DNA from 2 places in the Streptomyces sp. NPDC004539 genome. Region 2 is predicted to be linked to the other one. Evidence: riboswitches for the same ligand, from Rfam matches in the RefSeq annotation. Region 2 holds a riboswitch; the other holds the start of a gene.

What was found. A riboswitch is a leader RNA that binds a small molecule or an ion and turns the genes downstream of it on or off. The one in region 2 is predicted to bind cyclic di-AMP.
Positions count from the first base shown of each region.
Region 1: it holds a riboswitch for cyclic di-AMP, as region 2 does, so the genes downstream of both, ABZX85_RS08000 (LysM peptidoglycan-binding domain-containing M23 family metallopeptidase) here and ABZX85_RS04295 (M23 family metallopeptidase) in region 2, are expected to answer to the same signal.

Region 1 covers NZ_JBEXLS010000003.1:323,926-328,327, reverse strand. Annotated here, with positions in the region: gene ABZX85_RS08005 (Tat pathway signal sequence domain protein) at 1-1,062, opposite strand, end outside; gene ABZX85_RS08000 (LysM peptidoglycan-binding domain-containing M23 family metallopeptidase) at 1,291-2,295, opposite strand; cyclic di-AMP (ydaO/yuaA leader) riboswitch at 2,298-2,492, opposite strand; gene ABZX85_RS07995 (alpha-galactosidase) at 2,764-4,402, opposite strand, start outside.
Region 2 covers NZ_JBEXLS010000002.1:130,581-134,982, reverse strand. Annotated here, with positions in the region: gene ABZX85_RS04305 (HPr family phosphocarrier protein) at 1-270, shown strand, start outside; gene ABZX85_RS04300 (GntR family transcriptional regulator) at 488-1,171, opposite strand; gene ABZX85_RS04295 (M23 family metallopeptidase) at 1,362-2,117, opposite strand; cyclic di-AMP (ydaO/yuaA leader) riboswitch at 2,132-2,280, opposite strand; gene ABZX85_RS04290 (pitrilysin family protein) at 2,533-3,921, opposite strand; gene ABZX85_RS04285 (pitrilysin family protein) at 3,918-4,402, opposite strand, start outside.

The DNA.
Region 1 (4,402 bases), on a different contig from region 2:
GCGCTTGCGGATCTGGTAGCCGTCGGCGGTGGGCTGGGTCAGCGTGTAGTCGCCCCATCGGGGGATGTAGGCGAGGCGGCTCGATACGCGGGTGTCCCAGGTCGCGAGGTCCGGGAGCTTCTCGCCGGCGATCTGCGCGGCCCGCACGGCGGCGCCGGGGTCTCGGCGCAGGCCGGTGATGCCCTGGACGGCCTCGGCGAAGAGGCCGCCGCCCGAGTCGGCGAACCGGACGTGCCGGTCGTAGGCGGCGTCGCGCAGCGGGACCGTGAAGCGCACCCCGAGACCGCGCAGGAAGTCGCCCTCGTCCCGGCCGGGTTCCTGCTCGCCGTCCCAGACGAAGGTGTGCACCAGCCGGAACGACTCCGCGCCCGCCGAGAACGCGAACCGCAGCGTGAACGGCAGCCAGCCCCGCCGGCCGTGCCGATGCCGCCCCTCGACCCGTACGACGGCCCGCACCGGCCCGTCCTGCTCCACCTCCACCTTCTCCACCCGCCCGGCGAACGCCTCCACATCGGCCCCGTCCCGCACACTCCCCTGCCGCAGCGCGACGAGCCGCCCGTCCCGCGCGACCTCGACCCCGCCCCGCCGCAGACTCCGTACGACCGTGTCGGCGCCCTTCTCCGCGAAGCGGGCCGTCAGGACGCCGGTCGAGACCTCGACGCCGCCCTTCGCCCGCCGGACCGTCACCCGGTGCCCGGGGGCGGCCGGGTTGCCGGCGGCGAGGAGGTAGCGGTCGGACCGGGGGGCGTCGGGGGCGATCGCGTGGGCCGTCCACTTGACCGAGCCGTCGGGCCAGTAGGCGGTGGGCCAGGACTGGACGGGGACGTCGGTGCCGTCGGCGGCCGTCAGCTTGAGGGGCTGTCCGGTTCTGTGCGTTCCGCGTGCCCAGGGGACGCCCCAGGTGGTGCCGGCGTGGGCGTCGGGGGTGCCCTCCAGCCAGTGGAGTTCGGTGGCGCTGTCGCCAGCCGCCGCGGCGGGGCGGGACAGGGCCCAGGAGAACGAGGTGGCGGCAGCCGCGACGGCGGCGCCCTTGATGACGGTACGTCGGCCGACGCCGGACACTGGACCTCCTGGAAAGCGCTTTCACGGGGACGGTGATCACTGTGTCCCCGGGTCTCCCCAGCTGTCGACGGATGCCACACGACCGCAACAGAACGATCATGATCGCGCAAGAACCCACAGCCGGCGCCCGACCAGGAACGCCCCGGAACGCTCCCGAACGCCCCGAAGGCCGGACCCGGGGATCGGGGGTCCGGCCTTCGGAGGCGTGTCAGGAAGTGCTCGGTGGCGTCAGACGGAGACTCCGTGCGAGCGGAGGTAGGCGAGCGGGTCGACGTCCGAGCCGTAGTCCGGCGTCGTGCGTATCTCGAAGTGCAGGTGCGGTCCGGTCACGTTGCCCGTGGAGCCGGAGTAGCCGATCTGCTGGCCCGCGCTGACGCTCTGGCCGGCCGAGACGTTGAGCGCCGACAGGTGCGCGTACTGCGCGTAGTAGCCGTCCGCGAGCTTGATGACGACCTGGTTGCCGTACGCGTTGGCCCAGCCCGCCGAGACGACCGTGCCCGCGCCGACGGACCGCAGGGTCGTGCCGCTCGGGACGACGAAGTCGACGCCCGTGTGGTAGCCGCTGGACCACATGCTGCCCGAGACCCGGTAGCCGGTGCCGACGACCGCGCCCCGGACGGGGAGGGTGAAGCCGGAGGAGGACGAGGCGCTCTCGGTGGTGGCCTTCGAGGAGGACGAACTCTTCGAGGAGGCCGAGGAGTCGGAGGATTCCTGCGCCTTCTGCGACGACCGCTGCGAGGACTGCGTGCCCGAGGACGACGAGCCGGACGACGAAGCCGAAGACGAACCGGCCGAGCTGGAGGAGGACGAACCGCTCTCCGCCCGCGCCGCCTTCGCGCCCAGCGACAGCCGCAGACCGGGGTGGATCAGCGACGGGTCGGAGCCGACGGCGTCCCGGTTGTCCTCGTAGAGCCGCTGCCAGCCCCCGGTGACGTTCTGCTCCTCGGCGATCTTCGAGAGGTAGTCGCCGGAGCGGACGGTGTAGGTGGTCGTCTTGCGGCTCGTGGACGCCGACGTGCGGGTCACCGGGGCGGCCTGGACGGCCTGTTCGGGGACGGACGTGGCGGCGGCGGCCGTGGCGGCCGACGTACCGGCGGAGGATGCCGTCTGGGCGTGCGCCCCGGTGGCCCCGATGAGCGGGAGCGCGAGCGCCGCGCCACCTGTTCCGGCGACGGCGAGCGACCGCGAGAAACGGGGCGGCTTCGGGCGGCGGTGCTTACCCCTGGCGGGCATGGAATTCCTCTCCTGCGCCTGCGAGGTGAGCTGTCGGGTGCGAGCAGGAGATGCCCGGCCGCACGGATGCGGCTTTACCCCTAGCCTCTTCCGGAAGACCGGAACAGGCGGTGATTCCTGTGGGTCCCCCGCTCCTGCCGTTTCACTGGTGGGTGGGTGCGGCTCCGGGCGGTGGCAGGATTCGGCGTCCGTCCGGATTGCTGGTGAACGTAGGCGACGCGGACACACGATCACAAGCAGAAGTTGCCTGTGAATTGCGTGCCTGTCGATTCGCCATGGGTTTTTCCGGTGACCGTACGTACGCGAACGACCCGCCCGTATGCCCGATCCCCCTTGAAAACCGCCCCTATTACGTGAACATGACGCGCGACGCAGGGTCAGGAATATGACCCTGCTCACACGACCGATTCACAGCTTTCCTTATTCCAGAGCGAGTTGGAATGAAGCCTGCGAATTCGGACAGAAACCTCAGATGCGACGCAGCCGGAATACCGCCGCATCCAGGTCACCCCGGAGCCCGGTCCGCAGCCCGTGGTGCAGCAGCACCGCACCTCGATGGATTTCACCCGTTTCACGGCATTCGTACGACGCCGTCGCGTCAAGTCCCCGCAGCCGTACCGCCGGTACGGGCTCCCCGTAGTGCTGGGACTGGAGCCAGGCGAGCACGACCGTCTCGTCCCCCCGGACGTACTGCACGGCGCTGAGGCCGCCCTCCGGGGCGCGCAGCCGGTAGAGGTCGCCGTGCTGGACGACGGGCCGGATCTCCTTGTAGAGCTCCACCCACTCGCGCGCCTCGGCGAGCTCCGCGTCGGTCCACTCGGAGAGGTCGCCGCCGACCCCGAGGACCCCGGCGAAGGAGCTGACGAACCGGAACTTCAGCGAGCTGACCCGGTGGTTGAGCTGGACGTTGGGGCTGTCGGTGACCCAGGCGGCCATCACGCGCGCGGGGTGGATCTGGCTGAAGCCGTGCTGGATGGCGAGCCGGTCCAGCGGGTCGGTGTTGTCGGAGGTCCACACCTGGTCGGTACGGCCGAGGATGCCGAGGTCGATCCGGCCGCCGCCGCCCGAGCAGGACTCGAAGGCGACACCGGGGTGCTTGGCGCGCAGCCGGTCCAGGAGCGCGTACAGCGCGCGCACGTGGTCGACCCACAGGCGCTGCGGGTAGGGGTCGCCGGGCCAGCCGGCGTCGGTGAAGCAGCGGTTGAAGTCCCACTTCACGTAGTCGATGGGGGCGCTGGACAGGAGGGTGTCGAGCCGCTCCCACAGGTACTCCTGGACGTCCTCGCGCGCGAGGTTGAGCATCAGCTGGTTGCGGAACTCGGTGCGCGTGCGGCCCTCCTGGAACTGCACCCAGTCGGGGTGGGCGCGGTAGAGGTCGCTGTCCGGGTTGACCATCTCGGGCTCGACCCAGATGCCGAACTGCATGCCGAGGCCGTGCACCCGGTCCGCGAGGGGCTTGAGGCCCTCCGGGAAGCGGTCGGGGTTGGGCGTCCAGTCGCCGAGGCCCGCGCGGTCGCTGGTGCGCGCCCCGAACCAGCCGTCGTCGACGACGAACAGCTCGACGCCGATGTCCGCCGCCCGGCGCGCGAGGACGAGCTGCTGCTCCTCGGAGATGTCGAAGGTGGTCGCCTCCCAGGAGTTGAACAGCACCGGGCGGTCCTGCTCGGCGTCCGGGATGACGTGCTCGCGCTGGTAGGCGTGCCAGGTGCGGCTGGCGCCGCCGAAGCCGCCGTCCGTCCACAGGGCGGCGAAGACGGGGGTCGTGAAGGAGTCGCCGTCGCCGAGGAGCAGGAGGCCGGAGTCGTCGTGTCCGGCGCCGCCGGTGATCTGCACGCGCGCGTCGGGGAGCTGGGCGACGGCGATCCGCCAGGAGCCGGACCAGCCGAGGGCGGCGGTGAAGACCTCGCCGCGCTCCTCGGTGGCGTCGGTGTCGAGGGCGACCCAGGGCAGGTGGGGGTGGCCGGTGTGGCCCCGGCGGCTGCCGATGATCTTCTCGCCGTAGGTGAGCTGTGCCCGCGTGAGGCGGGACTCGGCGGCCCAGCGGCCGTGCAGCTGGGACAGGCGCCAGCCCTCGCGGTGCGGGAGGGTCCAGGTCGCGGAGTCGGCG
Region 2 (4,402 bases):
CGCGTCACCATCGGCTGGGCGGAGGGCCTTCACGCCCGCCCCGCCTCCCTCTTCGTCCGATCCGCCACGGCCACCGGCGTACCGGTCACGATCGCCAAGGCGGGCGGCACCCCCGTCAACGCGGGCTCCATGCTGGGCGTCCTCGGCCTCGGCGCCAAGGGCGGCGAGGAGGTCGTCCTGGCCTCCGACGCCGAGGGCGCGGACGCCGCCCTCGACCGGCTGGCCAAGCTGGTCTCCGAGGGTCTCGACGAGCTCCCCGAGACCGTCTGACGACGCTCCACGCGCGCGTACCGAGCCGCGTCACCCTTTCCAGGTGGCGCGGCTCCGTCGTTTCCGGGCACCTCGGAATGAATTGCCCGGCATAAGGACCGCGGGGCGCGCGGGCGCACACGGAAGGCGCGCACCGGGAAATTCACGGCGCACTCCGGAAAAGGGCAGCGGAAATAGCCCTCGGATAATTACCTGTTCTTTGTATACGGCGCCCGTGTTAATGCCGCAGGCCGGTCATGTTTACGGCGTGTTGCGAAGTCCTCACACGGTCGGCGCCGGCGAAGCGCAGCCGGTGGGCGGCGGTGGAGCGCTCGGTGTGCAGGGCGGTGACCGCCCGCGCGCGTTCGGCGTCGCCGCGCGCGACGGCGTCGACGATCGCGCCGTGCTCGGCCCAGGAGTCGACGGGGGCGACCGACGGCTCCACGGCGTACATCCAGGCGATCTTGTGGCGCAGCTGGGTCAGCGTCGAGGTCAGGGCGTGGCTTCCGCACGCCTGGGCGAGCGTCTCGTGGAACCAGCCGCCCAGGGAGCGCAGATCCTCGCTGTTACCCCTCCTGGCCCGCTCCTGGCCCAGCCTGACGAGTCCGCGCAGCACCTTCAGATGGGCCTCGGTGCGCCGCTGGGCGGCCCGCGCGGCGCCGAGGGGCTCCAGCAGCAGCCGCATCTCCAGCAGGTCGGCGGCCTCCTGCTCGGTCGGCTCGGCCACGCACGCGCCCGCGTGCCGGCGGGTCACGACGAACCCCTCGGCCTCCAGCGTGCGCAGCGCCTCACGGACGGGGACGCGGCTGACGCCGTACCGGCGCGCGAGGAGTTCCTCGGTGAGACGGCTGCCGCGCTCGTAGACACCCGAGACGATGTCGTCCCGGATGGCCGTGCACACCGAGTGCGCCGGAATACGCATGACCGACCTCCGCCTTAATCCCCGTGAAACGCCGTCGAACGCAGCCGATCGACGTGTGTTCCGTGACTCTATTGCAATGCGCCGGAATTTCCGATGGCGGGCCGGAATCCATGGATATTTTTTGGACAGAAGTGCGTCCGAAACGTCGAAAGCCCCGGCCGAGGGGGCCGGGGCTGGACGATCTCGCGCGTCAGACGCCGACGCCGTGCGCGCGCAGATAGGCGACCGGGTCGATGTCGGAGCCGTACTCCGGCGTCGTCCGGGCCTCGAAGTGCAGGTGCGGGCCGGTCACGTTGCCCGTGGCACCGGAGAGGCCGATCCGCTCCCCCGGGGTGACCGTCTGCCCCACGGAGACGGAGATCGACGACAGGTGGCCGTACTGCGTGTAGGTCCCGTCGTTCATCCGGACGACGACCTGGTTGCCGTAGGCGCCGCCCCAGCCGGCCTCGACGACGGTGCCGAGCCCGACGGCGTGCACCGGGGTGCCGGTCGCGGCGTGGAAGTCGATGCCCGTGTGGCTGCCGGAGGACCACAGGGAGCCGCCACTGCGGTAGCCGGTGGAGACGTAGGAGCCGGTGACCGGGGCGACGAAGGCGTTCAGGCGGGCGCGTTCGGCCTCCCGCGCGGCCCGGGCCTCGGCCAGGCGCGCGGCCCGGGCGTCCTCGGCGGCCTGGGCGCGCACCGCCTCGGTCCGCGCGCGGGCGGCGGCCCGCTGGACGGCCTGTTCCTGCACGGCCGCGTGGTCGTCGGCGTGCGCGGCGACGGTGTCCAGGCGCACGGTGACGGTGTCGTCCATGGCCGGAGCGGCGTTCGCGGCGGTCGGTTCGGGGGGAGAGCCGGCGGCCAGCGCCGAGGTCGTGAGCGCCGCTATGCCCGCCGCGCGGGCGGTCGTACGCTGCATCCGGCCCGCCTTGCGGCGCTTGCCGGTGGCGCAGGTGAACGCCATGAGGTCGTGTTCGTCCTTTCCTTCCCTCTCGCCTACCGGGTTAGCTGACGGGTTCGGAGCAGGAAGGTCTCCTACGGGCGCACGCGCCCGATTCACCCCAGGGACTGGGTGGGTCCCCGGCTCCCCTGGCTCGCGCCGTACGGGGACTCGGCGATCGCTGTCCGGTGCCGCGGTGTGCGGCGTACTGCCCGACGAACAGCCCGGACGACGCTAGAGGGGCCGCCGTCGATTCCCAAACGCACAGGGGTTTTTGTAGCGCACACCACAGGGCAGAGGCGAACGCTCCGGACTAAAACGGTCATCACCGGGAACGCGCGTTCGGATGCGGTGTCGCTGTGCGAACGGTGAACGCGCGCGTGGGGGACGCCTGACATCCGGCGTCCCCCACGCGCGCGTGCCCGTCGGCTGTCGGCTCCTACTCGGCCGTCACGACCCGCACCGGGCCGATCCCGAGGGCCTCGACCGGCTCCCGGATCTCCTTCGCGTCACCCACGAGGATCGTGACGAGGCGGTCGACCGGGAAGGCGTTGACGGCGGCGGCGGTCGCCTCGACGGTCCCCGTGGCGGCGAGCCGGCGGTAGAGGGTCGCCTGGAAGTCGTCCGGGAGGAACTGCTCGACCTGGTCGGCGAGGGTCCCGGCGACGGCCGCGGCGGTCTCGTACTTGAGCGGCGCCACACCGACGAGGTTCTGCACGGCGAAGTCGCGCTCGGCGTCCGTGAGGCCCTCGGCGGCGAGCGTGCGCAGGACGGTCCACAGGTCCGCGAGCGCGGGACCGGTGTTGGGCGTGTCGACGGAGCCGCTGATGGCCAGCATGGAGGCGCCGGAGCCGTCCGGAGCGGACCGCATGACCTGCCCGAAGGCGCGCACGCCGTAGGTGTAGCCCTTCTCCTCTCGCAGGACGGCGTCCAGACGGGACGTCAGGGTGCCGCCGAGGCAGTACGTACCGAGCACCTGGGCGGCCCACACGCGGTCGTGCCGGTCGGCGCCGATCCGACCGATCAGCAACTGCGTCTGGACGGCGCCGGGCCGGTCGACGATGACGACGCGCCCGGTGTCGTCGGCGGTGATCGGCGGGACCGGCCGGGACTGCGCCGAGGAGCCCGTCCAGGCGCCCAGGGTCTCGGCGAGCAGGGCGTCGAGGTCGATGCCGTTCAGGTCGCCGACGACGACCGCGGTGGCCGTCGCGGGGCGGACGTGCCGGTCGTAGAAGGCGCGGACGGCGGCGGCGTCGATCTTCTCGACGGTCTCCTCGGTGCCCTGGCGCGGGCGCGACATGCGCGCGTCGGCCGGGAACAGCTCCTTGGAGAGCTCCTTGGCGGCCCGCCGGGAGGGGTTGGCCAGCTCGTGCGGGATCTCGTCGAGCCGGTTGCGCACCAGCCGTTCGACCTCGCCCTCGGCGAACGCGGGCGCGCGCAGGGCGTCGGCGAGCAGTCCGAGGCCCTTGGCGAGCCGGGAGGCCGGGACCTCCAGGCTGAGCCGGACGCCGGGGTGGTCGGCGTGCGCGTCGAGCGTGGCGCCCGCGCGCTCCAGCTCGGCGGCGAACTCCTCGGCGGAGTGCCGGTCGGTGCCCTCGGAGAAGGCCCGCGCCATGATCGTCGCGACGCCGTCCAAGCCGGTCGGCTCGGCGTCCAGGGGCGCGTCGAGGAGGACCTCGACGGCGACGACCTGCTGGCCGGGGCGGTGGCAGCGCAGGACCGTCAGGCCGTTGGTGAGGGTGGCGCGCTCGGGCGCGGGGAACGCCCAGGGCTTGGCCTCGCCCGCCTGGGGCTGCGGGTGGAAGTCCATCGTGGCGAGCTCGGTCACTTGGCCGTCTCCTCGTTGTCGTCGCCGGCCTCTACGGTCGCTTCGCGCGCGGGGTCGCCGGGGACGTCCGCGTCCTCGGCGGTGTCGGGGTGCTTGGGCTCGTAGACGAGCACCGCGCGGTTGTCGGGCCGCAGGCGCGCCTTGGCGACCTCCTGGACTTCCTCGGGGGTGATCTCCAGCACGCGTCCCACGGCCGTGAGGGCGAGCTGCGCGTCGCCGAACAGGACGGCGAACCGGCACAGTTCGTCCGCGCGGCCGGCGACCGTGCCGAGCCGGTCCAGCCACTCGCGCTCCAGCTGGGCCTGCGCGCGCTCCATCTCCTCGGCCGTCGGGCCCTCCGCGGCGAACCGGGCGAGCTCCTCGTCGATGGCGGCCTCGATGACGGGCACCTCGACGTCCCCGGACGTCTTGACGTCCAGCCAGCCCAGGGAGGGCGCCCCGGCCAGCCTCAGCAGGCCGAAGCCGGCCGCGACGGCGGTGC